4 regions of the Azonexus hydrophilus genome follow, and region 2 is predicted to be linked to each of the others. Evidence: predicted binding sites of a transcription regulator. Region 2 holds the regulator's gene; each other region holds the start of a gene.

Region 1 (7,016 bases), 410 kb from region 2:
ACGTCGGCAAAGGTGAACTTGCCCAGGTTGCGCAAGCGCTCGGCCATCAGGAAGGTGATCACCGGCCAGCCAACCAGCCAGCCGACCGAGAAGATCAGCCCGTCGAAGCCGCTGACGAAAACCAGGCCGGAAATCCCCAGGAAGGACGCCGCCGACATGTAGTCACCGGCAATCGCCAACCCGTTCTGGAAGCCGGAAATGCCGCCACCCGGCGAATACAGGTCGGCCGAGGAACGACTGCGCACGGTCGCCAGGCGCGTCATCCACAAGGTGGCGCCGACAAAGAAAATGAAGGTGGTGATCGCCGACCAGTTGGTCGGCTGGCGCGGCCCGAGGCCGACCGAGGGCATGGCCAGCGCGGCACCGGCAGTTGCCAGCGCGCAGGCAGCAAGAATCAGGAAACGGATGGAGAGGCTCATTTCAATGCCTGGCGGCGGATTTCGGTCGTATCGGCATCGAATTCCCGGTTTGCCCGGCGCACGTAAACAGCAGTCAGGACCACGGTCAGCACGATGATCGCCAGCCCGAACAGCAGGCCGGTGTTCGTCGCCATGCCGTCAAATAACGGCAGCGCCAGCCAATGCGGCGAAAACGCCAACACCAGAATGTAGGAAAAGTAGGCCATGACGATCAGGGCAGCCAGGAAAAAAGCGAAGCGGTTCCGTTTTCTGACCAGCGCCAGAAATCGCGGATTTTCACGAATATGGCCGCAACTCGCAGCTTGTTTCTGCATGAAACCGACTCCATCGGACCACCGGTCCGGCGACGCAAAGGCCGCAAGAATAGCGCATTCCGGCGGATGTTGCGATGCCGCAAAAAGCGGGCGAAAAAAAGCCCCGCCGAAGCGGGGCCTGTGACTGGCGCGAGGCCGGCCGGGTATTACATACCCATGCCGCCCATGCCACCCATACCGCCCATGCCACCCATGTCGGGCATGCCGCCGGCCGGCTTGTCTTCAGCCAGTTCGGCCACCATGCACTCGGTGGTCAGCATCAGGCCGGCCACGGAAGCGGCGTTCTGCAGCGCGGTGCGGGTGACCTTGGTCGGATCCAGCACGCCCATTTCGACCATGTCGCCGTACTCGCCGGAAGCGGCGTTGTAACCGTAGTTACCCTTGCCGCGAACGACCTTGTCGACCACCACGGACGGCTCGTCGCCAGCGTTGGCAACGATTTCGCGCAGCGGGGCTTCGATCGCCTTGAGGATCAGCTTGATGCCGGCGTCCTGGTCGTGATTGTCGCCCTTCAGGGTCTTGACCGCGGAACGGGCACGCAGCAGGGCAACGCCGCCGCCAGGAACGATGCCTTCTTCAACGGCGGCACGGGTGGCGTGCAGCGCGTCTTCGACACGGGCCTTCTTTTCCTTCATTTCGACTTCGGTGGCAGCGCCAACCTTGATCACGGCAACACCGCCGGCCAGCTTGGCCACGCGTTCCTGCAGCTTCTCGCGGTCGTAGTCGGAAGAGGCTTCCTCGATCTGGATGCGAATCTGCTTGACGCGAGCCTGGATCGAAGCTTCGTCGCCGGCGCCGTCGATGATGGTGGTGTTTTCCTTGCCGATCTCGATGCGCTTGGCCTGACCCAGATCCTTCAGGTCGGTCTTTTCCAGCGACAGGCCGGTTTCTTCGGAAATGACGGTACCGCCGGTCAGGATGGCGATGTCTTCCAGCATGGCCTTGCGACGATCACCGAAGCCCGGGGCCTTGACAGCAACGGTCTTGAGGATGCCACGGATGTTGTTGACGACCAGGGTAGCCAGCGCTTCGCCATCGACGTCTTCGGCGATGATCAGCAGCGGACGGGAAGCCTTGGCGACTTGTTCGAGGACCGGCAGCAGGTCGCGGATGTTCGAAATCTTCTTGTCGAAGAGCAGGATGAACGGGTTGTCGAGCAGGGCAACCTGCTTGTCCGGGTTGTTGATGAAGTACGGCGACAGGTAGCCACGGTCGAACTGCATGCCTTCGACGACGTCGAGTTCGTTGGCCAGGGACTTGCCGTCTTCAACGGTGATGACGCCTTCCTTGCCGACCTTTTCCATGGCTTCGGCAATGATGTCGCCGATCGAGGAATCGGAGTTGGCCGAGATCGAACCAACCTGGGCGATTTCCTTGGTCGTCGTGCACGGCTTGGAGATCTGCTTCAGTTCTTCGATGGTGGCGGCGACAGCCTTGTCGATGCCGCGCTTGAGGTCCATCGGGTTCATGCCGGCGGCAACGTACTTCATGCCTTCGCGGACGATGGCCTGAGCCAGCACGGTGGCGGTGGTGGTGCCGTCACCGGCGATGTCGGAAGTCTTGGAAGCAACTTCCTTGACCATCTGGGCGCCCATGTTGGCGAACTTGTCCTTCAGTTCGATTTCCTTGGCGACGGAAACGCCGTCCTTGGTCACGGTCGGGCCGCCGAACGAACGCTCGAGCACGACATTGCGGCCCTTCGGGCCGAGGGTGACCTTGACCGCGTCGGCCAGGATGTTGATGCCTTCGACCATACGGGCGCGGGCGGAATCACCGAATTTGACTTCTTTGGCTGCCATGTGAATAGCTCCTGAAAATTGTTCTGTGGAATAGGTCGGATGCAGGAATTACTTCTGCAGCACGCCCATGATGTCTTCTTCACGCATGACCAGGACTTCCTGGCCATCGACCTTGACGGCCTGGCCGGCGTACTTGCCGAACAGGACGCGATCGCCAACCTTGACGTCGAGGGCGATCTGCTTGCCGTTGTCGTCGCGCTTACCCGGGCCGACGGCCAGGATTTCACCCTGATCCGGCTTTTCGCCAGCGGAATCGGGGATGACGATGCCGGAGGCAGTGGTGCGCTCGGCTTCGACGCGCTTGACGATCACACGGTCGTGCAAAGGACGGATGTTCATGGATATCGCTCCTGTAGTTTTATCTGCAAAACACTGAAATTGGCCGGGCACGCGGCTGCGGCACCGGGACCGACGCGGGCGTTTGTTAGCACTCGTCGTCAGTGAGTGCTAATAATAGTGACGCCCTTGGCCGATTTCAAGGGCAGGGTGGAAGTTTTTTGTTTTCGGCTTCCACCCGCCTACCGATTTACCAGCTCGGTTCGCGCTCCGGCGTCGCCGTGATGCGGTGGATGCTCAGGTCGGCGCCCTGGTATTCCTCTTCCTGGTCGAGACGCAGGCCGAATGCGCGCTTCAGGCCGCCATAGACGACAAAACCGCCGACCAGCGCGACGCCGATTGCCAGCAGAGTCATCAGCAGTTGCGACATGAAGGCAACGCCGCCGGCGCCGCCGAGCGCGGTGCTGCCGAAGATGCCGACGGCGATGCCGCCCCAGGCCCCGCACAGGCCGTGCAGCGGCCAGACGCCGAGGACGTCGTCGATCTTCCAGCGGTTCTGGGTCAGCGTAAACAGGATCACGAACATCCCGCCGGCGATGGCGCCGATGACCAGCGCGCCCATCGGATGCACCAGGTCGGAACCGGCACAGATGGCGACCAGACCGGCCAGCGGGCCGTTATGGACGAAGCCGGGGTCGTTCTTGCCGAATACCAGCGCCGCCAGCGTGCCGCCGACCATGGCCATCAGCGAGTTGATCGCAACCAGGCCGGAAATGTTCTCGATGGTCTGCGCGCTCATCACGTTGAAGCCGAACCAGCCTACCGTCAGGATCCAGGCGCCGAGCGCCAGGAAGGGAATCGATGAAGGCGGATGCGCCGACACCCGGCCGTCCTTGGTGTAACGACCATAACGCGCACCAAGAAGAAGCACCGCCGGCAGCGCGATCCAGCCGCCCATCGCATGCACCACAACGGAGCCGGCAAAATCATGGAAGGGCGCACCAAAAGTGGCCGTCAGCCAATCCTGGATGCCGAAGGCACCATTCCAGGCGATCCCCTCGAAGAAGGGATAGACGAAGCCGACCAGCATGAAGGTGGCCGCCAGTTGCGGATAAAAGCGCGCGCGCTCGGCAATGCCGCCCGAAATGATGGCTGGAATCGCGGCGGCGAAGGTGAGCAGGAAGAAGAACTTGGTCAGTTCATAGCCGTTCTTCTCCATCAGCGTCTCGACACCGCTGAAGAAATGAACGCCGTAAGCGATGCCGTAGCCGATGAAGAAGTAGGCAATCGTCGACACGCCGAAGTCGGTCAGAATCTTGACCAGCGCGTTGACCTGATTCTTCTTGCGCACCGTGCCAACCTCGAGGAAGGCGAAGCCGGCGTGCATGGCCAGCACCATGATGCCGCCCAGAAGAATGAACAATACGTTGCTGCCAGAATGCAAAGTTTCCATGGGACCCCCAGAAAATGATCTGGGGGCTGGAAAAGCAAGCACCATTCCAGTGCATCAAATCCGTTTCAAATCAGTGCATTGGAAAATGCACCAAAACAAAACGCGCACCGCGAGCGTGCATGACGCAGGGCGAACGCCCCGGCATCGTGCATCAACTCAGTCGAGCGGATAGCCCGGCGGCAGCAGAACCCACATCCGGCCGTCCTGTTTCATGCGGCCAGCCAAGGCACCCGGCTCCTTGCCGAAGCCCCAGAAAAAATCGGCGCGCACCGCACCACGGATGGCACCACCGGTGTCCTGCGCCATCACCAGCCGGTTCAGCGGCTGCGCCGAATTGGGGCGCGTCGTCGCCAGGAAGACCGGCGCCCCCAGCGGAATCGAACGCGGATCGATGGCGATGCTGCGCTCGGGCGTCAGCGGCACACCGAGTGCGCCGATCGGACCGTCGTCACTGGCCGGCATCTCGCGGAAGAAGACATAGCTCGGATTGCTGTTGAGCAGCTCGTCCAGGCGCGCCGGGTTGGCCCGCGCCCAGGCCTGAATGCCCTGCATCGACGCCTCTTCCAGTTTCAGGTCGCCGCGATCGACGAGCAGGCGGCCGATCGAGCGATACGGATGACCGTTCTGGTCGGCGTAATTGACCCGCATGGTGCTGCCATCGGGCAGGCGGATGCGGCCCGAGCCCTGGATCTGCAGGAAGAACAGTTCGATCGGATCGTCGACCCAGGCCAGCGTCTTCGCCGGCAATTTTTCATTGGCCAGGATGTCGCCGCGCGTCCAGTAGGGCACAACCTTGTTGCCCTCGACCCGGCCGCGCACGCGCTTGCCCTTGAGTTCCGGGAAGAGGTCGCCCAGTTCGATGGTCAGCAGGTTCTCCGGCACGCCATGCACCGGAAACGCAAAGCGCTTGCCCGGCGCGCGGCTGCCCAGCAGCAGCGGTTCGTAATAACCAGTGACCATGCCGCTGACCGCCGACGTGTCGGCCGTCGACACCGCGTAAGGTTGCAGGCGGGCTTCGAAGAACTGGCGCACGGCAGCGTCCGACTTGCCGTCGACTGCATCGACCCCGGCGCAGATCTCGCGCCAGAACTGACCGGTATTGCGCCGCTGCAATCCGCGACAGGACTGGACGAAGGCCGGCCAGGCCGCCGCATGCTGGTCGGTCTTCCAGCCTGGCAGCTCGTCCCAGCTCGCCGGCGTGAACACGCGCGAGAAGGCCGGCGGCTGCACCGGCGTTTCGACGGCCGGACACGCCGGACAGGCAGCGCAGGGCGGACAGGCCGGCGCCTTTTCTTCGGATGGCGCGGGCAAGCCGGGCAAGGTCGAACACCCGGCCAGCAGCAGGGCGACAGCAAACAGGACAACTTGGCTTTTTGACATGGCTTTGGTTAGAGTGGGCAGCTTTGCCGCACAGTATACCTGCCACCATGATCGACTCCGCCCAACTCGAACGCCTGCTGACCCGCGCCGAGCATGTGCTCGGCCGCCTCGAAGCCACGCTGCCACCGGCCCCGCCCCTGCCCGACTGGCACGCCGCCGTGGCTTTCCGCTGGCGCAAGCGCGGTGCCCGCGGCTGGTTGCAGGGCGTCGGCAAGCCGCACCCGATCCGCCTCAGCGACATCGAGACCGTCGACGACCAGAAAGCCCGCATCGTCGCCAATACCCGTCAGTTCGTCGCCGGCCAGGGCGCCAACAACGTGCTGCTGACCGGCGCCCGCGGCTGCGGCAAGTCCTCGCTGGTCAAGGCCGTGCTCAACGAATTCTCGGCCGACGGCCTGCGCCTGATCGAAGTCGACAAGCACGACCTGATCGACCTGCCGGACATCGTCGACCTGGTCGACGGCCGGCCGGAAAAATTCATCATCTTCTGCGACGATCTGTCGTTCGAAGCCGGCGAAACCGCCTACAAGGCCCTGAAGTCGGTACTCGACGGCTCGGTCGCGGCGCCGCCGGACAACGTGCTGATCTACGCCACCTCCAACCGCCGCCACCTGATGCCCGAATACATGTCGGAAAACCTGGAAACCCAGCGCGTCGGCGACGAAATCCACCCCGGCGAGGCGGTCGAGGAGAAAGTCTCGCTGTCCGAACGCTTCGGCCTGTGGATTTCCTTCTACCCCTTCTCGCAGGACGATTACCTGGCCGTCTTCGCGCATTGGGCGCGGCAGTTCGGCATTAGCGACGCAGTGATCGCCGCCAGCGAACGCGAAGCGCTGAACTGGGCACTGTCACGCGGGTCGCGCTCGGGCCGCGTCGCCTGGCAATTCGCCCGCGACCTGGCCGGGCGCCAGCCGGCATGAGCGCCATCGTCGAAGTCGCGGCCGCCGTGATGCTGCGCGCCGACGGTCGCGAATTCCTGCTCGCCCAGCGTCCGGAAGGCAAGGTCTACGCCGGCTACTGGGAATTTCCCGGCGGCAAGGTCGAGGCCGGCGAAAGCGTGCGCGACGCACTGGTGCGCGAACTGCACGAAGAACTGGGGATCAGCGTCACCGTCTGCCACCCCTGGCTGACCCGCGTGTTCACCTACCCGCATGCGACGGTCCGCCTCAATTTCTGGCGCGTCACCGCCTGGACCGGCGAAATCGGCATCACCGCGCCGCTCGAACACAGCGCCGTAGACTGGCAGGAACGCGGCCGTCCGGCCAGCGTGACGCCCGTGCTACCGGCCAACGACCCCATCCTGAAAGCCCTGGCGCTGCCCGACACGATGCTCATCTCGATGGCCGAGGAAAGCGGCACCGAGGCCTGGCTGGCC
Region 2 (7,016 bases):
GCCCAGAAACTCGGTGTCAATGTCGGCGAACTGCTGATCTCGCAGCCCGATACCGGCGAACAGGCGCTGGAAATCGCCGACATGCTGGTCCGTTCCGGCTCGGTCGACATCATCGTCGTCGACTCCGTGGCCGCGCTCACCCCGCGTGCCGAAATCGAGGGCGAGATGGGCGATCAGATGGTCGGCCTGCACGCCCGTCTGATGTCGCAGGCGCTGCGCAAGCTGACCGCCAACATCAAGAAAACCAACACGCTGGTCATCTTCATCAACCAGATCCGGATGAAGATCGGCGTCATGTTCGGCTCGCCGGAAACCACCACCGGCGGCAACGCGCTCAAGTTCTACGCTTCGGTCCGTCTCGACATCCGCCGCATCGGCGGGATCAAGAAGGGCGACGAGGTGGTCGGTAGCGAAACCCGTGTCAAGGTGGTCAAGAACAAGGTTTCCCCGCCCTTCCGCGAAGCCATCTTCGACATCCTCTACGGCGAAGGGATTTCCCGCGAGGGCGAGATCGTCGAAATGGGCGTCGCCCACAAGCTGGTCGACAAATCCGGCGCCTGGTATTCGTACAAGGGCGAGAAGATCGGCCAGGGCAAAGACAATTCCCGCGAATTCCTCAAGTCGCACCCGGAAATCGCCCAGGAAATTGAAGCCGGCATCCGCGAAGCGGCGAGCACCACCGTGATCAAGCCGAGCAAGGCCGCCAATGGCTGATCTGCGGGTGCGTGCCTTGCAGTGTCTGACCCGGCGAGATCACAGCCGGGCCGAGCTGCATGCCAAACTCGCGGCGCATGCTGACAGTGAAGAAGCCCTGACGGCGGTGCTCGATGCCTTGCAGGCCGAGCACCTGCTGTCGGATACCCGTTATGCCAGCCAGCGCGTTTCGGCGCGTGCCAATCGCTACGGCAATGGCCGCCTGCGCCAGGAATTGCGGCACAAGGGCGTCAGCGATGGCGACATCGAAGCCGCCCTGCCCGAGGCCGGCGACGAGGGTGAACGTTGCCGGGCGATCTGGGCGAAAAAATTCGGGCAGCCCCCCCAATCTGCAGAAGAACGTGCCAAACAGATGCGTTTCCTGCAATATCGCGGCTTTTCTGCAGAAGCGATCCGCCAGACCCTGCGCGGAGCTAGAGAAGAATGAGCCAGCCAACCGCCACTCTGTCCGCGCACAACCTGAAAAAGCGTTACAAGGCGCGCACCGTCGTCGAGGACGTGTCCTTCTCGGTGCGCTCCGGCGAAGTGGTCGGTCTGCTCGGGCCGAACGGTGCCGGCAAGACCACCTGTTTCTACATGATCGTCGGCCTGGTGGCCGCCGATGGCGGCGAAGTCTATATCGACGACGAGCGCCTCACCCACCAGCCGATGCATACACGCGCCCGCACCGGTCTGTCCTACCTGCCGCAGGAAGCCTCGGTGTTCCGCAAGCTCAACGTCGAAGAAAACATCCTCGCCGTGCTCGAACTGCAGAAGTTGCCGGCCGAAGAGTGCAGCCAGCGGCTGGAAAGCCTGCTCAACGAACTGCACATCACCCATGTCCGCCACGTGAATGCAGCGGCACTGTCCGGTGGCGAGCGGCGGCGCGTTGAAATTGCCCGGGCGCTGGCGACCAATCCGCGCTTCATCCTGCTCGACGAGCCGTTTGCCGGGGTCGATCCGATCGCCGTGCTGGAAATCCAGAAAATCATCCGCTTCCTCAAGGAACGCGGCATCGGTGTCCTGATCACCGATCACAACGTGCGCGAGACGCTTGGCATCTGCGATCACGCGGTGATCATCAACGCCGGTCATGTACTTTCCTCTGGACGTCCGGAGGAAATTGTCGACAATGAGAGTGTACGCAAGGTTTACCTCGGCGAGCATTTCCGCCTCTGATCTCGCCAAACCAAGATTGCATCAATGAAACCGGCACTTCAGCTCAAGCTTTCGCAGCATCTGGCCCTGACGCCGCAATTACAGCAGTCGATCAAGCTGCTGCAGTTGTCGACCGTCGAGATGCAGCAGGAAATAGAACGCTACCTGCTGGAAAACCCGATGCTCGAGCGCGACGACGACGGACCGGGCGAGTCCTTCGCCGGTGCCCAGCAGTTCGATTCGCCCGACAAGCCGGTCAGCGAACCCGCACCGGCGAGCGAGTCGCGTGAGGATGCCCAGGGTGAGCCGCCGATGACGCCCGGTGACGTCGACGACGATCGCTGGTCCAGCGATGCCGGCACCTTCACCGGCGCCGGCCGCGACGAGGAAGACGACAACGATCCGCAGGACGCCCACGCTTCCAGCGTCAGCCTGCGCGAGCACCTCGGCTGGCAACTGGGGATGACCCAGTTGAGCGATCGCGATCGCAGTCTGGTCCGTTTCCTGATCGAAGCACTCAGCGACGACGGCTATCTCGCCACGCCGCTGGCAGAACTGCTGGAAACCCTGCCGCCCGAGTACGAGGTCGAGCTCGAGGAGCTCGAAATCGCCCTGCGCCATATCCAGAATTTCGATCCGACCGGGATCGGTGCCCGCGACCTGCGCGAATGTCTGCTGCTGCAACTGCAGGTCGAAGAGGATTGCGCCGAGCGCACGCTGGCCCTGACCATTGCCGACAAGCACCTGGAATTGCTGGCTGCCCGCGATTTCGTCAAGATCCGCCGCCTGACCGGCTGCGATGACGAAATCCTGCGCGGCGCGCACGAGCTGATCACCAGCCTCAATCCGCGGCCGGCCGCCGGTTACGCACAGGACGAAGCGCGCTACATCACGCCCGACGTGATCGTGAAGAAGCTCAAGGGTAAATGGACCGCCTACATCAACCCGGATGCTTACCCGCGCCTGCGCGTCAATCGCCTGTACGCCGACATCCTTGCCCGCCAGCGTCGCGGCAATGGCAACCTGAGCGGCCAGTTGCAGGAAGCCCGCTGGCTGATCAAGAACATCCAGCAGCGTTTCGATACCATCCACCGCGTCACCCAGGCCATCGTGGACCGCCAGCGCCAGTTCTTCGAACATGGCGAAGTGGCGATGCGGCCACTGGTGCTGCGCGAGATCGCCGACTTGCTCGGCCTGCACGAATCGACGATTTCCCGCGTTACCAGCCAGAAATACATGGCCACGCCGCGCGGCATCTTCGAACTGAAATACTTCTTCGGCAGCCATGTGTCCACCGATACTGGTGGTGCCTGTTCTGCCACGGCCATTCGTGCCCTGATCAAGCAATTGATTTCGGCGGAAGATGGCAAGAAGCCCTTGTCGGATAGTCAATTATCCGAAATACTAGGCCAGCAGGGAATTGTCGTTGCCCGACGCACGGTTGCCAAATACCGTGAATCGCTCAACATCCCACCGGTCAATTTACGCAAGACCCTGTAGAGAGAGGAGAAAAAATGAATCTGCAAATCAGCGGTCACCATATCGAAGTCACCCCGGCACTGCGCGAATACGTCGAGAACAAGCTCGATCCCGTGCTCCGTCATTTCGACAAGGTTACCGGCGCCAGCGTCGTGCTTTCCGTTGAAAAGCTGAAGCAGAAGGCCGAAGTCACCGTTCACGTTCCGGGCAAGGACATGCATGTCGAGGAAGCCGGGGACGATCTCTACGCCGCCATCGACGCCATGTTCGACAAGCTCGATCGCCAGGTCCAGAAGTACAAGCAGAAGCTGCAGGACCACCATCGTGGCGAAAAGCCGTCGATGCACATCGACGACTAAGCCTGACCGACCGCACCCCTCGGGGTGCGGTTTCTTTGCTGCAAAGTTCCCATGAACCCTCTAGACAACATTCTGACTGCCGACCAGGTCCTGCTTGACCTGGATGCGAGCAGCAAGAAACGTGTTTTCGAACAGGCCGGCATGCTGTTCGAAAGCCGGCTCGACATGTCGCGTTCGTTGATTTTCGACAGCCTGTTCGCACGCGAAAAACTCGGCTCCACGGGCCTTGGCCAGGGTGTAGCCATTCCCCACGGCCGGATCAAGGGCCTCCAGCAGGCCGCCGGCGCGCTGATCCGTCTGGCGACGCCGATCCCCTTCGATTCCCCGGACGGCCGTCCGGTCACCCTGCTGTTCGTGTTGCTGGTACCGGAACAGGCGACCGAAGAGCATCTGCAGATCCTGTCCGAACTGGCCCAGCGCTTTTCCGACCGCGCCTTCCGCGAAGCCTTGCAGGCCGCCCCGGACGCCGAAGCGGTGCTGGCACTGTTCAAGAAGTCCTGACCGGCGCCGTGCGGCACATCAGCCTGGAGCAGTTGTACCAGGACAACCGCGAAAAGCTGTTGTTCAACTGGCTGGCCGGTCAGCGCAACGACCGGCGCATCGAGCTCAAGGCCGCCAGCAATTACGGCGCCGACGTCGTCGGCCACATCAACATCATCCACCCGGAACGCCTGCAGGTCATGGGGCAGGCCGAGTACGACTGGGCCATGCGCATCGGCGAGCGGCGTTTCGGCCAGATGTTCATCGACTTGTTGTCGGCCCGCACGCCGGCGATGATCGTCGCCGACGGCCTGAAGCCCCCCGAATTCATCGTCGATGCCTGCAAGGCCGCCGACGTGCCGCTGATCCTGTCGCCCAAGCACTGTTCGGCGGTCATCGATCACCTGCGCATCTACCTGTCGGCGCGCCTGGCCGACACCATCAGCCTGCACGGCGTGTTCATGGACGTGCTCGGCATGGGCGTGCTGATTACCGGCGATTCCGGGGTTGGCAAATCCGAACTGGCGCTGGAGCTGATCTCGCGCGGCCATGGCCTGGTCGCCGATGATGTGGTCGAGATGGCCCGGATCGCGCCGACCACCATCGAAGGCCGCTGCCCAGGCATGTTGCGCGATTTCCTCGAAGTCCGCGGCCTCGGCCTGCTCAATATCCGCACCATCTTCGGCGAGACCGCCTCGCGCCGAAAGATGAAATTGAAGCTGATCGTGCACCTGCAGCGCACGATTGCCATGGAAGACGCGCCGCGTCTGCCGCTCGACGCACAAAGCCAGGATGTGCTCGGCGTGCCGATCCGCAAGGTGGTGATTCCGGTGGCTGCCGGGCGCAACCTGGCGGTGTTGATGGAAGCCGCGGTACGCAACACCATCCTGCAATATCGTGGCATCGACAGCATGCAGGACTTCGTCGAGCGGCAGAGCCGCATGATGAACGACGACGACGTCTGAGCCGCGTTAGCGGCGAGTCGCTCAGAGGTGTTCGAATTCGACCCGGTCAGCTGCCGGATCGTTGAGCGAACTGCCAAAACACACGACACCGCTGCCTTCGAGCAGGATTTCATGTTTGCGCAGCGTGATCTCCTGGCGCCCCTGCATGCTCAGGAAACTGCCGTTGGTGCTGGTGTCGATCAGGTAATAACCATCGCGGCGCCGTTCGATGCGAGCGTGCATGCGTGACACCTTGCGGTTCTGGATCAACATGGCACAGGATGGATCGCGTCCCAGACTGAGGACCGGGGTGCTGTCGTCGATCAGGTAGGCCTTGCCCCGGTAGCGCAGGCACAGGCGCTCGGCCAGCTTGTGGCTGAGTGGGCCGAACATCGAGTGCTGCGGCGCCGGCGCGCCATTCTGTGCGGGCCAGTGAATCTGGAACACCGGAACGACGGCATCCTGTTCGAACAGATTGTCGATGTCCGGGCGCGGGTTGGCCTGAACGACGGCGCTGGCCGGCAGGGTCTGAACGACCGGCCCGCTGCACAGGATCTGGTCGGTGGTGGCCAGCGCCGCCATGCGCATGATGCTGGTCAGCTTGCCGGCCGATGGCGCCTCGGCGCCGTCGCTATCGTTCAGGGCGATGCGGATGCCCAGCTTGTGACCAGAGATTGGCGGCAGGTCGGCGACCCGTTGGTGCATGTCGATGGCCGACTGACAGGCCGATTCGGCACTCGGGAAAATGGCCAGGATTTCGTCGCCGGCGGTTTGCAGGAGTTTGCCCTGATAGCCCTCGACCGAGCGGCTCATGCGCTTGATGCAGCGGTCAATGGCCCGATCCGCCTCTTGCGCGTTCAAACGCTGGTGAAGCGAAGCACTGCCGGAAATGTCGGCAACCATGATGACAGGAATCGGGTGCTGCGCGTTCATGGGCAAGATCGGATGTTGGACGGCTGATTATATGACGAAGTCCGCCGGTTGACAGCGGGCCGTCATGCAGCAGGATTGATCGGTATGCTGCCGCTGATGGGCATTTCCTCGCTGTCGAACGCGATATCGCCCTGTTCGACCGGGGTGTCCAGCGTCAGATTGCGGAAATCGAACAGATTGTTGTCGCCCAGGTGGGACGGTACGACGTTCTGGATCGCGGTGAACACGGCCTCGGTACGCCCGGGGTAGCGCTTGTCCCAGTCGTGCATCATTTCCTTGATCTTCTGCCGCTGCAGGTTCTCCTGCGAACCGCACAGATTGCAGGGAATGATCGGGAATTCCATGCCGCGGGCGAACTTGGCGATATCGGCCTCCGAGCAGTAGGCCAGCGGCCGGATCACCACATGCGCCTTGTCGTCGGTGACCAGCTTGGGCGGCATGGCCTTCATCTTGCCGCCGAACAGCATGTTCAGGAACAGCGTATGCACCATGTCGTCGCGGTGGTGGCCAAGGGCGATCTTGTTGGCGCCAAGTTCCTTGGCGGTACGGTAGATGATCCCCCGGCGCAGGCGCGAGCACAGCGAACAGGTGGTCTTGCCCTCGGGAATCTTGTCCTTGACGATCGAATAGGTGTCGGCTTCGACGATGCGGTGTTCGATACCCAGCGATTCGAAATAGCGCGGCAGGACATCTTCCGGGAAACCCGGCTGCTTCTGGTCGAGGTTCATGGCGATCAGGCGGAACTTGACCGGCGCCCGCTGCTGCAGCGCCATCAGCATCGCCAGCAGGGTGTAGGAATCCTTGCCGCCGGAACAGCAGACCAGAATGGTGTCGCCGTCCTCGATCATGTTGTAGTCCATGATGGCCTTGCCGGTGCGGCCTTCAAGGAATTTGCGGAGTTTTTGCAGATTGGCGGATACGGGCGTGTTCATGGTCGGGAAGTCTTCGCGATGGGCCTGGCTGAATTGCA
Region 3 (7,016 bases), 940 kb from region 2:
CGCTGCTGCTCGGCATCGTTGCCCTGCTCGCCAGCGGTGCGCTGGCGGTGGTGTCCGACGCCACGGCGCCGGCCATTGCGGCGGCTGAAGCCAAAGACCTGCGCAATTCGCTGTCTGACGTGCTGCCGGCCGGTCTGGCCGACAATGATTTTCTCAAGGATACGGTCGAGCTCGACCGCAACGGCAAGACGGTGACCATCTATCGTGCCCGCCAGGGTGAGGCGCTCAAGGCAGTGCTGTTCAAGGTGGCCGAGCGCGGCTATTCCGGCGAAATCCAGGTGCTGATGGCGGTCGATATGGATGGCCGCACGCTCGGCGTGCGCGTCCTCAAGCATACGGAAACACCGGGCCTGGGCGACAAGATCGAGGTCAAGAAGGACAGCTGGGTGCTGAGTTTCAACGGCAAGTCGCTGCTCGATCCAACGCCGGAGCGTTGGGGCGTGAAGAAGGATAACGGCGTCTTCGACCAGTTTGCTGGCGCCACCATCACGCCGCGTGCCGTGGTCAAGGCAGTCAAGGGCGGTTTGGAGTTCTTCACTGCCCACAAGGCGGAAATCACCGGTCAGGCGGCCTAGGAGATAACGATGAGCGATATCCAGTACGGCAGGATCATCAAGGACGGGCTGTGGGAACAGAACGTCGTTTTCGCGCAGATGCTGGCGCTGTGCCCGCTGATGGCGGTGACCACCAGCGGCACCAACGGCCTGGGCATGGGACTGGCGAGCACGGCGGTGCTGGTGTGCGCCAATGTCCTGGTGTCGTTGATCCGCAAGGTGGTCAGCGCCCAGGTGCGGATTCCGGTTTTCATCGTGCTGATCGCCACCCTGGTGACCATCGTCGACCTGGCGATGAATGCCTGGCTGCATGAGCTGTACAAGGTGCTCGGCCTGTTCATCGCGCTGATCGTGGTCAATTGCGCCATCCTCGGTCGTTCGGAGTCCTTTGCAGTGAAGAACGGCGTCGTCGCCAGTGCCGTGGATGGGATTGCCATGGGGCTGGGCTTCACCGGTGCGTTGGTCCTGCTCGGTCTGGTCCGGGAATTTTTCGGCGCCGGCACGTTGTTCGCCCAGGCATCGCAACTGCTTGGCCCGTCGTTCGCCTTTCTCGAAGTGCAGGTGCCGGGTTACGGCGGCGCCCTGCTGATGATCCTGCCGCCCGGTGCCTTCGCCGCGCTCGGCTTTCTGCTGGCCGGCAAGCGCATCATCGACCGCAAGCTGGCCGAACGCGAAGCCGCCAGCGCCGAACCGGCCGCCGCCTGAGGAGTACAGTCATGCAGATTGGTGTCGCCTATTCCGAACCCGGCCAGCAGGTCTGGCTGAACATCGAAGTCCCGGACAGCGCTACGGTACAGGAGGCCATCGAGCGCTCCGGCATCCTCAAGCAGTTTCCGCATATCGACCTGGCAGCGCAGAAGGTCGGCGTTTTCGGCAAGCTGGCCAAACTGGACGCAGCCTTACGCCCCGGCGATCGCGTCGAAATCTACCGCGCCATCATCTGCGACCCGGCGACGGTGCCGCGCAAGGACAGCGACGAAGACGAATAGGATTGTCGTTTTTGCGACATTGGAATACCGGTTCATGCACCGTGTTTGTGCGTAAATAATTGATAATACTGAAATATTTCTGTCCTATAATGCGCGGCCTTGTCCCTGGGAGATGCCCGTGCATACGACGAATTATTCCGCCGCCGACGCCGTGACCGCGCTTGGTGCCAATCATGGTTACTGTCTGGATGGCGACTTCGTCCATCTCAACGCCGATGTCAGCCTGGCCGAAGCCGATCTGGCCGACGGCACCCACTGGGCCCTGCAATTGTGGGCCAGTCCCGGCGGTTTCGACGGCCTGGCGCTGAACGGCGTCAAGGTCGCCGAACTGGCCCTGCAGCCGACGCCGGGCAATTTCAACGTGGCCGCCTGTGTGACTGCCTTGCCGCCGGCCGGTTGCGCCGCCCAGGTCATGGCCATGGCCCTGGTTGGACAGCGCGTGGACGGCAGCGTCCAGGTTCGCGACTTGTCGGTCTATGCGACGCCGCAGACCTTCTTCCAGCCTTTCCTGCTCGGCGACGTGAGCTGCCGGGTGGCCGACGGCGTGGCGGAAATCGCCATCGAGCGCATCGCCAGCCCGCGCAGCCCGGACAACCTCAGCGGCACGCTGGCCCTCGAAGTCTGGGCGCTGGATGCGCCCTATCAAGGCGGCGCCTGGCAGGGGCAGCCGGTGGCCAGCGTGGTCCTCGGCCAGTTGTCCGGCGGCAGCGCCTGGGCCGATTGCCAGTACAGTGTGCCGGCGGTGAACGCCAGCGGCGCGCTGACTCTGATGCTGCGCGAATGGACGCCGGCCGGTTACCTGACGCGCGATTACCGCAACCTGGCGGCGGCAGTGATCGCCGAGCCGGTAGTGGCGGCGGTGAGTGAGCCGGTCAGCGGCGACGTCAAGGCAGCGGTCAAGCTGGCCGCCAAGGCGGGCAAGGGTGCGACCAAGAAAGCAGGCGCCAGCAAGTCCGCAGACAAGACCGGTCCGGTCAGCGTCAATACCGCCAGCGCGGCCGAACTGGCTGCTGTCAAGGGGATTTCCAAGGCGGTCGCCGAAGCCATCGTTGCCGCCCGGCCTTATGCCAGGCTCGACGACTTGCTGCGGGCCAAGGGCGTTGGCGCCAAGCTGCTGGAAAAGGTCGGCAAGTTGTTGAAGATTTGAGTTTTTTCGCAGGCTTGTCGTAAAGGCGACAAGCCTGCTGATGAAAATTATCAAATAAAACAAGGTGCTGCCCGGTGGCACCCATTTTGCTGAGTGTTAGCCAGTCATCTGGAGAACGCGCATGAAAGCCAGCGAAATCCAGGCCCTGCTCGACGAGCCGGCCTGCAGCCATAACACCAAGGAAAAGTCCGGTTGTTCGAAGCCGAAGCCGGGCGCCACTGCCGGCGGCTGCTCCTTCGACGGCGCGCAGATCGCGCTGCTGCCGATCGCCGACGTCGCCCACATCGTCCATGGGCCGATTGCTTGCGCCGGTTCTTCCTGGGATAACCGCGGGACGCGCTCTTCCGGCGTCACGCTGTACAAGATCGGCATGACCACCGACCTGTCGGAAACCGACGTGGTCATGGGGCGTGGCGAAAAACGCCTGTTCCACGCGATCAAGCAGGCGGTCGACAGCTACGCGCCGAAGGCCGTCTTCGTCTACAACACCTGCGTCACCGCACTGATCGGTGACGACGTCGAAGCCGTCTGCAAGGCCGCCAGCGAGCGCGTCGGCATCCCGGTGGTGCCGGTCGATGCCGCCGGTTTCTACGGCACCAAGAACCTCGGCAACCGCCTGGCCGGCGAGGCCATGTTCAAGTACGTCATCGGCACCGCCGAGCCGGCACCGGCCAAACCGCGCGCCGACGGCCTGCCGACTTACGACGTCAACCTGATCGGCGAATACAACATCGCCGGCGAGTTCTGGCACGTTGCGCCGCTGTTCGATGAACTCGGCCTGCGCATCCTGTGCACGCTGTCCGGCGACGCGCGTTTCCACGAGGTGCAGACCATGCACCGGGCGAAGGTGAACATGGTCGTCTGCGCCAAGGCCCTGCTCAACGTCGCCCGTAAAATGCAGGAAACCTACGGCCAGCCGTTCTTCGAAGGCAGTTTCTACGGCGTTCAGGATGTTTCCAACGCACTGCGCGATTTCGCCCGGCTGATCGGCGACCCCGACCTGATCGCCCGCACCGAGGCGGTCATCACCCGCGAGGAAGCCAAGGCCCACGCCGCGCTCGAACCCTGGCGCGCCCGCCTCAAGGACAAGCGCGTGCTGCTCTACACCGGCGGCGTCAAGTCGTGGTCCATCGTTTCAGCGCTGCAGGATCTGGGCATGAAGGTGGTCGCCACCGGTACCAAGAAATCGACCGAGGAAGACAAGGCGCGCATCCGCGAACTGATGGGCGAGGACACCAAGATGATCGACGACGGCAGCCCCAAGGCCCTGCTGTCGACCTATCACGAGTACCGGGCCGACATCCTGATCGCCGGCGGGCGCAATTTGTACACCGCCCTCAAGGCGCGCATTCCCTTCCTCGACATCAACCAGGAACGCGAATTCGGCTACGCCGGCTACGCCGGCATGAGCGAACTCGCCCGCCAACTGGCGCTGTCGATGGAAAGCCCGGTGTGGACCGCAGTCCGGAAGCCGGCGCCGTGGGCGCAGGGAGTTTCGGGAGCGGTGCTGACGGCCTGAGTCTTATTGCGCAATCCAGTTTTCCAGTATTAATCCCGGTACCCGGGAAAACTCGCTCAGCTTATGGCTGACTACCATCCTGCCGCCACTCCAGGCATGGGCGGCGACGGGCAGGTCGTTCGCCGACGGGTGTGCCCTGTCGTTCGACGGCGGCGCCAACCTTGAGCCTTTTTACGCTCGCTGGAAAACGTTTTCTGCCGGCTGAATGGGCACCTGGCCAATTGCGTTTGGCTTTGTCCGGCTTGCCGTGATTGTCGGGTTTGCTACACGTTGACAGAATTTAACTAACTGTTTTACTTGTTGTTTTATCTTGGCGCGCTCATTGCTTAGGAGTGGTTAATCTCTGAGGAGCGTTGCCCACATGGCCGAAATCATCCAATCCAAGAAAGCGCTGGCGGTGAATCCGTTGAAGGTCAGCCAGCCGATCGGTGCGTCGCTGGTTTTCCTCGGGCTGAATCGTAGTCTGCCGCTGATGCATGGTTCGCAAGGGTGCACGGCGTTCGGCAAGGTGTTTTTCGTGCGCCATTTCCGCGAGCCGATTCCGCTGCAGACGACGGCGATGGATCAGGTGTCGTCGATCATGGGCGCCGACGAGAATGTGGTCGAGGCCTTGCGCACGCTGTCCGACAAGAGCAAGCCGGACATCATCGGCCTGGTCACGACCGGGCTGTCGGAGACGCAGGGGACCGACATCCTGCGTACGGTCAAGGAATTTCGCGCTGCGCATCCCGAATATGACGGGGTGGCGGTGGTGCCGGTGAATACGCCGGATTACGTCGGTTGCCTGGAAAGCGGTTACGCGCTGGCGATCGAGGCGCTGATCCGCACGCTGGTGCCGGCGAGCGATTGTGCCGGCAAGCGGCCGAAGCAGGTCAATGTGCTGGCGTCGGGGATGCTGACGCCGGGCGATATCGAGGCGATCAAGGACTGGGTCGAGGCTTTCGGCCTGCGCCCGGTGGTGGTGCCGGATATTGGCGATTCGCTGGATGGTCACCTGGTCGAGGCCGAGTATTCGGCGCTGACCATCGGTGGCACGCCGCGCGCGGAAATCGAGGCGATGGGCGAGTCAGTGGCGACCCTGGTGATCGGGCCGTCGCTGTTCAATGCGGCGGATATCCTCAAGGGCCTGACCGCGGTGCCCGATCATCGCTTCGCTGGGCTGATGGGGCTCGATGATTGCGATGCCTTCACCCAGGCGCTGGCCGAGATTTCCGGCAAGCCGGTGCCCGAAAAAATTGAACGCCATCGCGCGCAGTTGCAGGATGCAATGGTCGATAGCCATTTCATGACCGGGTTTGCCCGGGTGGCGTTGGCGGCCGATCCTGACCTGCTCGGCATGCAGGTGCGTTTCCTGACCGGCATGGGCGCTGAGGTGGTGGCTGCAGTCAGCCCGCACAAACATGAAAGTCTGGCTGGCTTGCCGATCGACAAGGTGATCGTCGGCGATCTGGAAGACATGGAAAAGGCGGCACGTGCCGCCGGTGCCCAACTCGTCATGTCCAATTCGCATGCCGTGGATACCGCGCACCGCCTGGGTTTGCCCCTGATGCGCGCTGGTTTTCCGCAATACGACTACGTGGGCGGTTACGCCCGCACCTGGGTGGGGTACCGCGGTACGCGGCAGACCCTCTTTGATCTCGCCAACTTGATGCTGGGACAACATCATGAACTCGAAGCCTATCGTTCAATCTACTGGACCGACGACCGTGATGGTGTCGGACAACCCCATGTCGTCACGTCGTCTGCAGCTGGTCTGGTCCATTAAGCAGGCGCCGGAAGCCGTGCTCCGCATTGCCTTCGCCTCGACCGACCGGACCCGGGTCAATCAGCATTTCGGTGCTGCCGAGGGTTTTGCCATCTACGAGGTGACGCCGGACAAGGCGACGCTGGTCGGCGTCGGCGAGTTTTCGGAAGAAGCCATGGATGGCAACGAGGACAAGCTGATCGCCAAGGTCGATTTCCTGGCCGGCTGTGCCGCGGTCTATGTTATGGCCATCGGTGCGTCGGCGATAAAGAAGCTGATGGCCGCCGGCATCCAGCCGATCCGCGTGGGCGAGGTCGATGCCATCGACGAATTGCTGCTGGAGCTGTCCGGTGCCATGCGCGACGGCGGCGTAGCCTGGGTTGACCGGGCCATCGCCGCGCAGACCAAGGCGGCGGCAACGGATCGCTTCGCGGCGATGGAAGACGAAGGGTGGCAGGGATGAGCGCCGGCATGATCGAACATCGTGGCATCGTCCAGCGGATCGAGGACGGCCGCGCCATCGTCGTCATGGAAACCAGCGGCTGTTCGGCCTGTGGTCACGGCAGCAGTTGCGGCATCGGCAAGATCGCTGCCGGCCGTCCGGCGACTGTCCTGACCCTGCCGGCCAGCGCTGGCATCGCCGCAGGTGACATGGTCTGCGTGGCCTTGCCGGAAAGCCGGCTGACGTTGTCGGCGCTGCTCGGTTACCTGTTTCCGGCCTTCGCCATGCTGTTCGGCGCCTGGCTTGGCGCCGTGCTCGAAGGTAGCGACGGCGCAACGGCGCTGGGCGCCATCGTCGGCTTCGTTGCCGCCCTGATCATTGCCCGCGTCGCCATCGGCCTGGTTCCCGGATTGATGCCGGCGCCGCAACTGCTGCCGCTATCCCGTTCTTCACAAGTTTCCCCACAGGAGTTCCACCATGAGCACTGATCCCATCTTTGAAACCGATTTCGTCAAGGAAATGGCGCGCCAGATGCGCGCCTTGGATACCTACGGTACCTATTCCGGCTGGACCGTCGAGAAAATTCTCGACCCCTACATCATGACCAAGGAGCGCAAGGCG
Region 4 (7,016 bases), 870 kb from region 2:
TCACGCACATCGGCGAGTCATTCTCGCCTTCGCATTCGGTGCAGGCGTCGGCGTCGATGGTGTAGAACACCTTGCCCTTCTTGATCGCCTTGGTCGGGCAGATCGGGCGGCAGTCGTCACAGGCGGTGCATTCGTCTGGGTTGATATACATTGCCATGATGTTTAGCTCCTAGTTGTTAGCAGAGAGCGCCAGCGTTGAGGGCTGGCAACTCGCTACTGCCTCACTCAATCTTCAGCCGCGCCGAGTCGCTTGGCCCGTACCGAGATGGGCAGGCGCGGCGGTTTGGCGATAGGGTCGACGTAGTAGCTGCCACCGTTCTCCAGCTTCAGTTCGCCGCCCCATTTCTCCGGGGTGTCGAACTCGATGGAGTTGATGGCAGCTTCCAGATCGCGCTTCGGCAAATAAAACACCAGCCCACCGGCAGCGTTCTGACGAATCATGATGTTGGCCATTTGAATTCCTCAAGCGACTTGGGGAGAAGGCAGGATTGCTCCCGCGCTTCTCCCTTTTGTCTGGCAGATTACCGAACCAGGTCGTGGTTGTAGTCCGTCGTGCCCATGCCGCGGGTCTGGTCGTCGAGCTTTTCCAGAACCGTGTTGGTCAGGGTGGTCAGGATGTACATGGCGCCTTCGTAGCCCAGCGTCGTCATCCGATGCAGGTGGTGACGGTCGAAGATCGGGAAGCCGATACGGATCAGCGGAACTTCGAACTCGGGACCCTTGTGCAGCGTGTCACGCTGGATGTATTTGCCGTAGCTGTTGCCGATCAGGAAGTCCGGCTTGTCGGTGAAGCACAGGCTGCGCAGGTGCCAGAGGTCGGCGCCCGGATAAACCTTGCCACCGGCGCCGTAGGGCGAGGTAGCCAGCAGTTTTTCCATGGCCTTGGCCCACTTCTTGGAACCGTTGTTGCTGACGATATGGGTCGGTTCGATACCGAATTCCATCATCAGCTTGACCATGCCCATGACGAAGTCCGGGTCACCGTAGATGGCCATCTTCTTGCCGTGCAGCCAGGCGTGGGAGTCGGTCATCATGTCGAGCAGGCGGCCGCGCTCCAGGGAGATGGAGGCCGGGATCGGCTTGCCGGTGACTTCGGAAACCTTTTGCAGGAATTCGTCGGTCCACTCGACACCCATCGGGATGTTGAGCTTCGGCACTTCGTGGTTCCAGGTGCTCTCGACGAACTTCTTGGTCTTTTCCAGTTGCATCGGCTGGATCAGGAAGGTCGTGTGGGCGTTCGGGGCATCCTTGACTTCGTCGATCGTCGTGCCGCCGGCGTACATGCGGAATTCGCCGTCAGCCGGGGTGTCGAGGATTTCTTCCGGATCGGAGAGCATCGTGTAATCGACGCCCATTTCCTTCATGTAGCGCTTGATGATGCGGAAGTTGCCGAGGTAGGTTTCGAAGCCCGGCACGAAGTTGATCTTGCCGTTCGAGCCGACAACCTTGCCTTCCATGTTGTTCAGTGTGAAGTAGCGGAGGATGCCTTCTTCCATGTTGTCCCAGCCGGTGACGTGCGAGCCGACGAAGGACGGGGTGTGCGCGAACGGAACCGGGAAATCCTTGTCCAGGTTGCCTTCCTTGCGGGCGTTACCGATGAAGGCGTTCAGGTCGTCACCGATGACTTCCGCGATACAGGTGGTCGACATGGCGATCATTTCTGCACCGTAGAGCTTGGTGGCGTTGGCCAGACCTTCATGCACGTTCTTCTGACCACCGAACACGGCGGCGTCTTCCGTCATCGAGTCGGCGATGATGGCGATCGGCTCCTTGAAGTGACGGTTGAAGTAGGTGCGGAAGTAGGCGATACAGCCTTGCGAACCGTGGATATAGACCAGGGTCTTGGCAAAGCCCAGCGAGCACAGGGCAGAGCCGAGCGGCTGGCAGGCCTTGGCCGGGTTGATGGTCAGGGCTTCGCGCTTGAAGTTGAGGTCCTGGTATTCCTGGGTGGTCGTCCAGGCGAAGGTTTCAGCGATCTGGTCGGCAGAATGGCCTTCTTCGAATTGCTTCTTGCCCTTCAACGTCGCCTTGTAGTCGTCGTCACGGAAGAGGGGGAAACACGGCTTGATGTCATCTACGGTTTGCATCTTGATCTCCTTCGCCCGCACCACCTATCTGTGGATACGGGCGTAAGTTGTACGATTGCTGCGGAATCAGGCAGCCTTCTTTTCAGCTTCCGAAGCAGCCTTCTGCCACGGGGCCTTCATCAGGTTCCAGCACGGGTTGTTCAGGGTCAGGTCCATGTCCTTGGCGAAGATGGCGAAACCGTCACAGCCGTGGTAGGGGCCCGAGTAGTCCCAGGAGTGCAGCTGGCGGAAAGGAATGCCCATCTTGTGGAAGACATACTTTTCCTTGATGCCGGAACCGATCAGGTCGGGCTTGCAAGCCTTGACGAATTCTTCGAACTCGTAGCCGGTGACGTCGTCGTAAATCAGGGTGGCGTCGCCCATTTCCTTGATCGTGCGATCGTAGTCATCGTTGTGGGCGAATTCGTAGCCGGTACCGACCACTTCCATGCCCAGGTCTTCGTAGGCGCCAACCACGTGACGCGGACGCAGGCCGCCGACGTAGAGCATGACCTTCTTGCCTTCGAGGCGCGGACGATACTTGGCGATCACGGCATCCATCATCGGGGTGTACTTCTCGATGACTCGCTCGGCGCCTTCCTTGATGCTGTCGTCGAAGAAGGAAGCGATCTTGCGCAGCGATTCCTTGATCTTGGTCGGGCCAAAGAAGTTGTACTCGAGCCAGGGAATCCCGTACTTCTCTTCCATGTGGCGGGAGATGTAGTTCATCGAGCGGTAGCAGTGCAGCAGGTTCAGCTTGACCTTCGGGGTGTTCTCCATTTCGGCCAGGGTGCCGTCGCCGGACCACTGGGCAACCACGCGCAGACCCATCTCTTCGAGCAGGATGCGGGAAGCCCAGGCGTCACCACCGATGTTGTAGTCGCCGAGGATGGCGACGTCGTACGGGGTGGATTCGAAAGCCTGACCGTCACGGTTGGAGATGATCCAATCGCGGACCGAGTCATTGGCGATGTGGTGGCCCAGGGATTGGGAAACACCGCGGAAGCCTTCGCAGCGCACCGGAACGACCGGCTTGTTGATCTGGGCAGCAGCTTTCTTGGAAACCGCTTCGATGTCGTCGCCGATCAGGCCGATCGGGCATTCGGATTGAACCGAGATACCCTTGTTCAGCGGGAAGAGCATTTCGATTTCATCGATCAGCTTGGCCAGCTTCTTGTCGCCGCCGAAAACGATGTCCTTCTCCTGGAAATCCGAGGTGAAGTTCATTTCGCAGAAGGCATCGACGCCGGTGGTGCCGACGTAGTAGTTGCGGCGGCCGGCGCGGGCATATTGACCGCAACCGATCGGGCCGTGCGAGATCGAGATGATGTCCTTGATCGGACCCCAGACCACGCCCTTGGAACCGGCGTAGGCACAACCACGCATGGTCATGACGCCCGGCAGGGACTTGCGGTTGGAAGTAATGCACTTCTTCGACGACTCAAGTTCCTTGTCGTTGATCATCAAGTGCTTGGCACGGTCCTTCTTGGCTTTCTCGGGGTAAACCTCAAGCACCTCTTGAATGAGGGCTGCGGTTTCTTCGCGGGTGAGCGCTGCCATGGTGTAACTCCTTTCGTTGCGCCGGCATCTATTTGTGCACGACGCCAACATTGGTTGAATACTGGCGATACAAGGTTCGCCGCCGGAGCGACGAACCCGGACTGCTATCAGGCGGCCTTTTCGGCAGCCAGTTCAGCAGCGGTCTTGCCGACGATGCTTTCGTCTTCGGCTTCCATGATGCCGAATTCCATCAGCAGCTCTTCCAGCTCTTCCATCTCGATCGGGGTCGGGATGACGAAGTTGGTGTTGTTGACGATCTTGTTGGCCAGGGCGCGGTATTCGTCGGCTTGCTTGTGCGTCGGGTCGAATTCGACGCAGGTCATGCGGCGGATTTCGGCGTGCTGGACAACGTTGTTGCGCGGCACGAAGTGGATCATCTGGGTGCCGAGGCGGGCAGCCAGGGCCATGATCAGTTCGTCTTCGCGGTCGGTGTTACGCGAGTTGCAGATCAGGCCGGCCAGACGGACGGAACCCGAGTTTGCATACTTCACGATGCCCTTGGCGATGTTGTTGGCGGCGTACATGGCCATCATTTCGCCGGAGCAGACGATGTAGATTTCCTGGGCCTTGTTTTCGCGGATCGGCATGGCGAAGCCACCGCAGACCACGTCACCGAGCACGTCGTAGAAGACGAAGTCGAGGTCTTCGTCATAGGCGCCTTCTTCTTCCAGGAAGTTGATGGCGGTGATGACGCCACGGCCGGCACAGCCGACGCCGGGTTCCGGACCACCGGATTCGACGCACTTGACGCCACCGAAACCGATGGACATGACGTCTTCCAGTTCGAGGTCTTCAACCGAGCCGGCTTCAGCAGCCAGGTGCATGACGGTGGTTTGAGCCTTGCTGTGCAGGATCAGGCGGGTGGAGTCGGCCTTCGGGTCGCAGCCGACGATCATGACCTTCTTGCCGGATTCGGCGAGGGCGGCCACGAGGTTCTGGGTGGTGGTCGACTTGCCGATCCCGCCCTTGCCGTAAATGGCGCATTGACGCAGTTTTGCCATGGTGTAATCTCCTTAGTCTGTCAGTCGATTTGAAATGCAATTGGTGAGTGTCGCGACTGATCTTCTGCATGTTGCGTGCCAGCTCGGCTGATGGCTTTCAAGTTGTTGTTTATTAAATGAAAAACAAAAAACATGGGGATGGGGGCGCGGTGGGGTTGTGCGACAAAGACCCTGGCTTGTGTCGGGGTGACGACAATCCAAGCCTGCCGCGCGAGGCGCGCCTGCCGATCAATCGCTGCAACCTGCCGGCGGTCGTGCTTGGCAGCCTGACTTATCAGCGTCATCCCTCACCGCTGCTGCTCGACGGCGTTGCCGAACTGCACCGCGACCTGTTCCGCCGCCTGGGCGAAGCCGGCGACGATGCGGCGGTGCGCGGGGAAGTCTTCCGCGATTACCTGACCGTGCATTTCCAGCTCGAATGGCCCGAGGAAATGGGCTTCACCGGCAACAACAAGTCACGCGCCCGCGCCAATTACGCGCGCATGATCCGCGGCTGGAGCTTCGATGCCGACAGCCGCGAGGGCGCGGTGCTCAAGGGTTGGGTCGAATCGCGTTTCGGCCTGCTGCCGCGCTGGCACGGCCAGCCGCTGCGCGATACCCACGACGACGCCTGGCTGCATTACATGGAAATGCGCTCGCAGGGTCTGTACGGGACCAGCGCGCTGGAGGCGCAGTTCGACCTGGTCTATACCTATTGCCAGCATGAACTCGCCCGTCGCCATTCAGGGGCCGGGCATGTGACGCTGTACCGCGGCGTCAACCGGGTGGCTGATCATGAAATCCTGGACAGCCGGGAGGGGGGGCGCCACACCATCCTGCTCAACAACCTCAATTCCTTCACCTGCAGCCGTGATCGGGCTTGCGAATTCGGCGATTACATCCTGACGGTGGACATGCCGCTGACCAAGATATTTTTCCACTGCGGCCTGCTGCCCGGCGTGCTGCAGGGGGAGGACGAATTCCTGGCCATCGGCGGTGTCGTCGATGTCACCTTGTCGACAATCTGAGGGTTGAGGCCGGTTCAGTCCCGGCCGTGCAGTCCGGGATCGGCGGCGACGATGGCATCGAGCGTGGCCAGCGCCTCGGCGTAGGCAAAGTTCTCGATTTCATTGCCCAGACGGGCGGCCGAGCGGCCGGCGGCGAGCACCAGGCGCGGCTGCAGCCGGTGGAAATGATCCAGGGCATTGATGTCGTCGCTGGCCAGCAACTCGCGTAGTTCGGCCAGTTCGCCGGCCAGCCGGGCGTAATCGATGGTCGGCGCCGGACTGTCGGCGACGGCCCGTTCGTGGGCTTCACGCAGGGCGGCGAAGGCGTCGCAGAACTCAGCCAGCAAGGCGGTCAGCGCCGCCGTCGGCAGGGCGGCCGAGGCTTCCGGCGTCATGGTGTTGCCGATGCCTTGTTCGATGACGCCGGCCTTGGCGGAAATCTGCAGCAGACCGAGGGTGGCCGCCGATCCCTTGAGCGAATGCGCGCGTCGCCGGGCGGTCGGCGTGTCGCCGTCGGCCAGCAACTGCTCAATGCGGTGGCCGTCGTCGCGGTGTGTGCCGCAGAACTGGTCGAGCAGGCGCCACAGGCGCTCGCTCTGGCCGAGTGTCGAGCGCAGGCCGAGCTTGCAGTCGAGCCCGGGCAGGCTGCTCAGACCCTGGCAGACTTCGTCGCCGGCGGCCGGTGCCGGCAGGCCGGCGGCGCGCCCGGTGTCGCCGCCTTTCAGCCAGCGCAAGAGCGCGGTGTACAGGACGGCCGGCTCGACCGGCTTGGCAATGTGTTCGTTCATGCCGGCGGCGCGGGTGGTCTCGCGGTCTTCGTCGAAGGCGTTGGCGGTCATCGCCAGGATCGGGATGCTTTCGCGGCCGGCGAGTTGGCGGATGCGGCGGGCGGCTTCGAGACCGTCCATGTTCGGCATCTGGACGTCGAGCAGGATCAGGTCGTAGGCCGTCTTGCCGGCCATGTCCACGGCCTGGCAGCCGTCGTCGGCGACATCGACGCGCAGATTGACCTGGCGCAGCATGTCGAGCGCGACCTCCTGATTGAGCAGATTGTCCTCGGCGAGCAGCACATGGTAGCCCTCGAGCTGGCTGCGCAGCAGGGTCATGTCGTCGCTGCTGTCGCCGACGCGCTGGCGGTGATGCTTCTGATCGAGGCGATCCTCCAGGCGTTCGAGGGCAACCAGCAGGCTCGACGGGGTCAGCGGCTTCGGAATGAAACCGGCAAAACCCAGGCTGCTCATGTCGTCGCGTGGCGCGCCCAGGGTGCCGCTGACGAGGAAGGTTTTCGGTGCCTTGGCCAGTTGCCCGGCCTGGATGCGCCGGCCGACCTCGATGCCGTCGAGGCCAGGCATCTGCCAGTCGAGCAGCAGCAGGCCGTAGGGGTCGCCCTCGGCTTCGGCTGC

The links. The regulator sigma-54, encoded in region 2, starts transcription at its own class of promoters, with help from an activator protein. The targets are predictions, from matches to a motif close to TGGCACGCTTNCTGCTNA.
Region 1: a site for sigma-54 is predicted at 4,293-4,310, ahead of AADV58_RS04015 (ammonium transporter). Genes of this name have one in related genera too.
Region 3: a site for sigma-54 is predicted at 4,521-4,538, ahead of nifN (nitrogenase iron-molybdenum cofactor biosynthesis protein NifN). Genes of this name have one in related genera too.
Region 4: a site for sigma-54 is predicted at 4,691-4,708, ahead of nifH (nitrogenase iron protein). Genes of this name have one in related genera too.

The regions. Positions count from the first base shown of each region.
Region 1 covers NZ_CP151406.1:820,892-827,907, reverse strand. Annotated here, with positions in the region: gene AADV58_RS04035 (cation acetate symporter) at 1-419, opposite strand, end outside; gene AADV58_RS04030 (DUF485 domain-containing protein) at 416-733, opposite strand; gene groL (chaperonin GroEL) at 880-2,532, opposite strand; gene AADV58_RS04020 (co-chaperone GroES) at 2,581-2,871, opposite strand; gene AADV58_RS04015 (ammonium transporter) at 3,059-4,261, opposite strand; gene AADV58_RS04010 (murein transglycosylase A) at 4,418-5,641, opposite strand; gene AADV58_RS04005 (ATP-binding protein) at 5,689-6,561, shown strand; gene AADV58_RS04000 (Nudix family hydrolase) at 6,558-7,016, shown strand, end outside.
Region 2 covers NZ_CP151406.1:411,156-418,171, forward strand. Annotated here, with positions in the region: gene recA (recombinase RecA) at 1-714, shown strand, start outside; gene recX (recombination regulator RecX) at 707-1,141, shown strand; gene lptB (LPS export ABC transporter ATP-binding protein) at 1,138-1,872, shown strand; gene AADV58_RS01955 (RNA polymerase factor sigma-54) at 1,897-3,351, shown strand; gene hpf (ribosome hibernation-promoting factor, HPF/YfiA family) at 3,366-3,689, shown strand; gene ptsN (PTS IIA-like nitrogen regulatory protein PtsN) at 3,741-4,190, shown strand; gene hprK (HPr(Ser) kinase/phosphatase) at 4,199-5,134, shown strand; gene AADV58_RS01975 (adenylate/guanylate cyclase domain-containing protein) at 5,156-6,046, opposite strand; gene ttcA (tRNA 2-thiocytidine(32) synthetase TtcA) at 6,109-6,978, opposite strand.
Region 3 covers NZ_CP151406.1:1,351,202-1,358,217, forward strand. Annotated here, with positions in the region: gene rsxG (electron transport complex subunit RsxG) at 1-575, shown strand, start outside; gene AADV58_RS06620 (electron transport complex subunit E) at 585-1,259, shown strand; gene AADV58_RS06625 (RnfH family protein) at 1,271-1,543, shown strand; gene AADV58_RS06630 (helix-hairpin-helix domain-containing protein) at 1,662-2,690, shown strand; gene nifE (nitrogenase iron-molybdenum cofactor biosynthesis protein NifE) at 2,812-4,209, shown strand; gene nifN (nitrogenase iron-molybdenum cofactor biosynthesis protein NifN) at 4,571-5,974, shown strand; gene AADV58_RS06645 (NifB/NifX family molybdenum-iron cluster-binding protein) at 5,937-6,416, shown strand; gene AADV58_RS06650 (SoxR reducing system RseC family protein) at 6,425-6,883, shown strand; gene AADV58_RS06655 (NifX-associated nitrogen fixation protein) at 6,873-7,016, shown strand, end outside.
Region 4 covers NZ_CP151406.1:1,284,784-1,291,799, forward strand. Annotated here, with positions in the region: gene AADV58_RS06270 (4Fe-4S binding protein) at 1-157, opposite strand, end outside; gene nifT (putative nitrogen fixation protein NifT) at 226-453, opposite strand; gene nifK (nitrogenase molybdenum-iron protein subunit beta) at 522-2,087, opposite strand; gene nifD (nitrogenase molybdenum-iron protein alpha chain) at 2,154-3,626, opposite strand; gene nifH (nitrogenase iron protein) at 3,734-4,627, opposite strand; gene AADV58_RS06295 (NAD(+)--dinitrogen-reductase ADP-D-ribosyltransferase) at 4,744-5,634, shown strand; gene AADV58_RS06300 (PAS domain-containing hybrid sensor histidine kinase/response regulator) at 5,649-7,016, opposite strand, start outside.